2 regions of the Pseudoalteromonas sp. S4741 genome follow, and region 1 is predicted to be linked to the other one. Evidence: predicted binding sites of a transcription regulator. Region 1 holds the regulator's gene; the other holds the start of a gene.
The links. Region 1 encodes sigma-54, which starts transcription at its own class of promoters, with help from an activator protein. Its sites were predicted from a motif close to GTTGGCACGNNNNTNGNNT; they were not measured.
Positions count from the first base shown of each region.

Region 2: the regulator sigma-54 is predicted to act here: its motif matches at 1,137-1,155, upstream of CWC30_RS01640 (P-II family nitrogen regulator).

Region 1 is NZ_PNCN01000063.1:14,359-17,539, forward strand. Features, by position in the region: gene ptsN (PTS IIA-like nitrogen regulatory protein PtsN) at 1-86, opposite strand, end outside; gene hpf (ribosome hibernation promoting factor) at 91-378, opposite strand; gene CWC30_RS10600 (RNA polymerase factor sigma-54) at 405-1,904, opposite strand; gene lptB (LPS export ABC transporter ATP-binding protein) at 1,974-2,699, opposite strand; gene lptA (lipopolysaccharide transport periplasmic protein LptA) at 2,696-3,181, opposite strand, start outside.
Region 2 is NZ_PNCN01000012.1:7,986-11,166, forward strand. Features, by position in the region: gene CWC30_RS01635 (S10 family peptidase) at 1-851, opposite strand, end outside; gene CWC30_RS01640 (P-II family nitrogen regulator) at 1,203-1,541, shown strand; gene CWC30_RS01645 (ammonium transporter AmtB) at 1,551-2,780, shown strand; gene mrcB (penicillin-binding protein 1B) at 2,919-3,181, shown strand, end outside.

The sequences.
Region 1 (3,181 bases):
CTGATAAATTCTAAAATTCTTTTTTTACTATTAAAAAGGACCGCAGCTTTACTGCAGTCCTGACAGATAAGTGAGCTTAATTTCATAGTGTTAGTGTCGAGCAAGTTTCTCTTTGTGTTTAATTACTTGACGATCTAGCTTGTCAATCAGCGAGTCTATAGCGGCATACATATCTTGGTGTTCAGTAGAAGCAAAAATCTCAGCGCCACTAACATGAACGGTTGCTTCGGCTTTTTGGTTTAGTTTTTCTACATCGAGAATAACGTGCACATTCGTTATGTGATCAGTGTGCCTCTGTAACTTCGAAAATTTACTATTTACGTAGTCTCTAAGCGAGTCGGTAATATCTACATGGCGACCAGTTAAATTCAGTTGCATAAACATTTTCCTCTTTGTTGTACGCCTTAAATCAAACTTTTACGTTGATTTGACGGGGGAATAGCTAGAGATTCGCGATACTTTGCAATAGTTCTCCTTGCTACTTTAATTCCTTGCTCAGCCAATATATCTGCAATTTTACTATCACTCAATGGTTTAGCTGAGTTTTCTGCAGCGATTAATTTTTTAATTAATGCGCGTATTGCTGTCGATGAACATTCGCCACCATTTTCAGTGCTTACATGGCTTGAAAAGAAATATTTAAGCTCAAAAATACCGCGTGGTGTGTGCATGTATTTTTGCGTAGTAACACGTGAAATAGTCGATTCGTGCATTTCTACCATTTCGGCCACGTCATTAAGTACCATAGGCTTCATCGCCTCAGGACCATGTTCAAAAAAGGCCTGTTGTTGTTGCACAATACAGTTAGTTACTTTAAGCAGTGTGTCGTTTCTACTTTCTAAGCTTTTTATAAACCATTTAGCTTCTTGTAAGTGTGAGCGAATAAACTGGCTATCGCCGCTTGATTTAACCGTACGCGACATAGCTGCATATTGGCTGTTTACCCTAATTTTAGGCATGCTATCTGGGTTTAGTTCAACCACCCAACGGCCTTTCACTTTTTTAACCGACACATCAGGAATAACGTACTCAGACTCTTCTCTAACAATAGTGTCAGCGGGTTTTGGGCTAAGCGTGTGAATTAACGTCATGACTTCTTTAAGCTCATCTTCTTTGAGCTTAGTTTTTTTCATTAACGTGCGATAATCACGCGCAGCCAGTAAGTCAATGTGATCGGTTAAGATCATTTTTGTTTCGTTTAAAAAAGGCGTGTCTTGGTCAAACTGATTTAGTTGAATACACAAACACTCTTGTAAACTACGCGCGGCTATTCCTACCGGATCAAATAACTGAATACGCTTTAAAACGGCTTCTATTTCATCAAGTTCAACTTCATCTTCTATGTCGTTTTCTTGATTAAAACTTTCTAATATTTCTTCACAGCTAAGGGTTAAAATACCAGAATCGTCCACAGCTTCTACGATTGCAATCGCGATGGCTTCATCTGTTGGGCTAAATGGCGTCAGTTGCAATTGCCACATTAAATATTCATGCAGCGTTTCAGTTGAAGAGCCTTGATAAATTGATTCATCTTCAGGCATTGGTCCCGAGGAAGAGGCAGGTGCTGCGCTCATGTATTCATCCCATGTAACATCCATTGCCATATCATCGCTAATGGTGTCTTTGGTCATGGCTTCGCCGCTATCTTGCTCATATTCGCTAGGTTTTTCATCAGCTGAAGCACTTAGCGTTGATTCATCGGTATCGGCTTTTTGTTCGTTTTTACCCGCAGCATCTTCACTGTAATCTTGTTCTTCAACTTCAAGCAAGGGATTACTATCGAGTGCTTCTTGAATTTCTTGCTGGAGATCCAATGTACTGAGCTGCAATAAGCGAATTGCTTGTTGCAACTGTGGAGTCATTGTAAGTTGCTGGCCCATGCGCAGCTGTAATGATTGCCTCATTTATCTCTAACAATCCTTTTAAATTAGTATGATTAATCTTAGCAGATGCTTAGTGGAATAACACACATATTAGAGCTTGAACTGCTCGCCCAAATAAACATCGCGTACTGTTTTATCGTTTAATACATATTCTGGAGTGCCTGATGCAATTAACTCCCCATGAGAAACTATGTAGGCTTTTTCACAAACATCAAGTGTTTCGCGGACGTTGTGATCTGTAATCAATACGCCAATTCCTCGGTTTTTAAGGTGCTCTATAATCTTTTTAATATCTAATACAGAGATAGGATCAACCCCTGCAAAGGGTTCGTCTAGTAGTATAAATTTAGGATTTGCTGCTAATGCTCGCGCAATTTCAACACGGCGACGCTCACCACCTGACAGAGCCATACCTTGGCTGTCACGAATATGCTGAATACTAAATTCATCAAGTAAATTATTTAAGGTATCTTCACGTTGTTGCTTATTGAGCCCTTTACGTGTTTCTAATATAGCCATTAAGTTTTGATAAACCGTCAGCTTTCTAAAAATAGATGATTCTTGTGGTAAATATCCTATCCCTAGGCGAGCTCGACTGTGCATTGGTAATAAAGTGATATCTTGATCATCGATTGATATTTTACCTTTATCGCTCGGTACAAGGCCTACAATCATGTAAAAGGTCGTGGTTTTACCTGCGCCATTGGGGCCAAGTAAGCCGACAATGCTGCCTGCTTCAACTTCTAGACCAACGTTTTTCACCACTTCACGGCCTTTATAGCTTTTCGCTAATAGCTCTGCTTTTAATGTGCTCATGGTTGGCCTTTATCGTCTTCTTTTTTGTTTTCAACAGGCACTAAAATAGTGTGTACACGGTCTGTTGAGTTTTCGTCTTTTTCTGCGCTAATTAACTGCTGCTCTATATCGTAGGTGATACTTTTAGCAGTTATTTTTTGACCTGCTTGAGCAATACTGGCATCGCCGATTAAGGTTAAAAAACGTTGCGAAACATCGTAACGTACTTCATTCGCACTGGCACTCATGATGGTGCCATCTGCTTGTGTTTCTTCAAAATATGCAGGGCTGCCTGTGGCAATTAATAATTGCTTGTTATCGCCTAAGTCATCGCGTTTATGCACTTCTAAACGGTCAGCTGTGATACGGCGATTACCATGAATAATTTCAACATTTTTCTCAAAAATGCCCACGTTTTCTTTTAATTGACCTTCCTGCCTGTCAGCACTAATTGAGATTTGATTAGCCGCAGGAGCTTCAGTGGTTTCCTCTGCATGGCTATG
Region 2 (3,181 bases), on a different contig from region 1:
AATTGTTCAACTTCTGGTAATAGCTCGTCTAAGTCTTTTGCTTGTAAATCGGCGTTTAGTGCTTTGTGATACCACGCTGTAGCTGCAAAGTAAGGTAGGCGATTAGCGGCTTTTACAGGGCCATCGCGCTTAATGCCAATATCGGTAGGTGAAACGAGTACAACACCGTTAATGTACATCCACTGACTATTTTGTAGCTCATGCGCTAAGCCTGATACACGCGTTGTACCATAGCTTTCACCAATTAAAAATTTTGGAGAGCGCCAGCGTTCATTTCGAGATACAAAAGTATTAAGCCATTCTGCTAGGTATTTTATATCGGCATTCACACCAAAAAATAACTCTTTTTGTTTATCCTTTGGTAGAAGGTTACTATCTTTATCTTCAACAACACGCGAATAACCCGTGTTTACAGGGTTTACGTAAACGATGTCGGCTACGTCTAAAACCGAATAAGGGTTATCTTTAACACCGTAAGGTTGAATAGGGTAGCCTTCGTCGTCAATTTTTAAAACGCGTGGGCCGGTGTATGCTAAATGCATCCAAACTGACGCTGAGCCTGGGCCACCATTAAATGAAATAAGTAATGGGCGCTTTGTTCTATCATCGACCTTATCGCGCGTGTAGTAAGTGTATTGAAGGGTTGCGATGGCGTCTCCCTTGTCATCCCATACCGGTTGTGTGCCAGTTGCTACTGTGTAAGAAAATCGTTCATTATTTATTTTTGCTTTGTGCTGGGTAACCACTTTACTGTCAATATCAATACGACGTTGATTATCGGCAAACGAGGCGCTACTTAGGGTGAGCGCAATAGCGGCAATGGGTAAAAATAGAATTCGACTAAATTTCATAAGTGACCCTTTTTATTTTATGTACTGCAGTTATAGCGATATTTGAGTAAAAAACAAAAGTATTGAGACTAGCTGCCGATAATAATCGTTGAGTTAGCGAGTAACCACCTCTGTTAAGAATAAACTTTGTTTAATAGTTAGACTTTTTTTAAACGCCTTCTTTGTATTTCATTGATATCGCACCAATCCTGCATTTTGCATAAAAAAAGCGCACCTAAATGGTGCGCTTTTTTGTTTTATATATTATTTATTTTTTTAAGTTTATGTTTTTATTATTAATTTAAAAATGGCACAAAGGTTGGATTGTATAGAGGAAATACAATAACAAGCTAGCGTCCTAAGGGGGCCTTTGTGAAAATGATCAGTGCAATAATAAAGCCATTCAAACTAGATGATGTGCGTGAAGCACTCGCTGATTTAGGCATCGAAGGAATGACAGTGGTTGACGTTAAGGGATTTGGACGTCAAAGAGGGCATACTGAGTTATACCGTGGTGCTGAATATCAGGTTGACTTTATACCTAAAATTAAACTTGAAATTGCTACTCGTAGTGAAAATTGCCAACGCGTTGTAGAAACCATTACCAAAGTCGCTGGAACGGGCAAAATTGGTGACGGCAAAATTTTTGTTTACGACCTAGACCAAATCGTCCGTATTCGTACTGGCGAGCTTGATGATGATGCAATTTAAGGGGGCAACATGGAAAATACAATTATAGAGCTGAAGTTTTCGCTCGATACGTTTTACTTTTTAATGTCTGGCATCTTAGTCATGTGGATGGCAGCCGGTTTTGCAATGTTAGAAGCGGGTTTAGTGCGCTCTAAAAATACCACAGAAATTCTAACTAAAAATATCGCGCTTTATTCTATCGCGTGTACTATGTTTTTGTTGATAGGCTACAACATTATGTACGTAGATAATGTTGAAGGCGGCGTTATTCCTTCGTTTGGTGGGCTAATAGGTAGCCAAGCGGCAGATGCTAATCATTCACTAGAATCTGACTTTTTCTTCCAAGTAGTGTTTGTTGCAACGGCCATGTCTATTGTATCTGGCGCCGTAGCGGAGCGTATGAAGTTATGGGCTTTCTTAGTGTTTACTGTAGTACTAACAGGATTAATTTACCCAATTGAAGGTTACTGGACATGGGGTGGCGGCTTCTTATCTGAATTAGGCTTTGTTGATTTTGCAGGCTCTGCCATTGTCCATGCAACCGGTGCAGCTGCAGCGCTTGCGGGTGTAATTCTACTGGGAGCACGTAAAGGTAAATATGGTAAAAATGGTGAAATTTACCCAATTCCAGGTTCAAACTTACCACTTGCTACATTGGGTACATTTATTTTATGGATGGGTTGGTTTGGCTTTAACGGTGGATCACAGTTATTAATTTCAGATAAAGAAAACGCAACTGCGGTAGGTCAAATATTACTTAATACCAATGCTGCTGCAGCTATGGGGGCAATTTCAGCCTTGTTCTTATGTAAACTTTTATGGGGCAAAGCCGATTTAACCATGGTACTTAATGGTGCACTTGCAGGCTTAGTGGTTATTACTGCAGACCCATTATCACCATCACCACTAATGGCGTGTTTATTTGGCTTACTAGGTGGCTCATTAGTGATACTTAGTATTGTCGCACTGGACAAAGCTAAGATAGATGATCCCGTGGGTGCTATTTCTGTTCATGGTGTGTGTGGCATCCTAGGTATCGTGCTAGTACCTGTTACTAATGCTGAGGCCAGCATTGTTAATCAGTTGATTGGCCTACTATGTATTATTGGTTTTGTGTTTATTGCTTCATTCATTGTATGGGCAATCCTCAAGCAAACTATGGGTATTCGTGTTACCGAAGAAGAAGAGTTAAACGGTATGGATCAACACGATTGTGGTATTGATGCTTATCCAGAGTTTGTATCAGTTAGAAGTAATTAATTAAAAGTATTGTGTGTTCAATCAAAGCCCTACTCTGTTAGGGCTTTTTTGATTTCAGGGGAGGTTAATTTTTCAGGTGCTAAGGTAATGTGATAAGCTCCTCGCGTTAAATTAACCTTCGGAATATATTACACTTAAATGGCTGAAAAAAAGAAAACATCGACCAGTAAACCCTCGACTAAGCGCGCTACTAAGTCATCTAAATCATCGGCGCGAAAAAGTGCGACTAAAAAAACTTCAAGCACCGCAAAACGGCCACTTTTTAAAACGTTGTTTTCTATTTTTTGGAAACTGAGTCTGGCGACTTTTATCGCCATTGCACTTTATTTTATTTACCTTGATGCAAAAATAACTCGCCAGTTTGAAGGCAATAAATGGCAACTTCCGGCACAAGTATATGC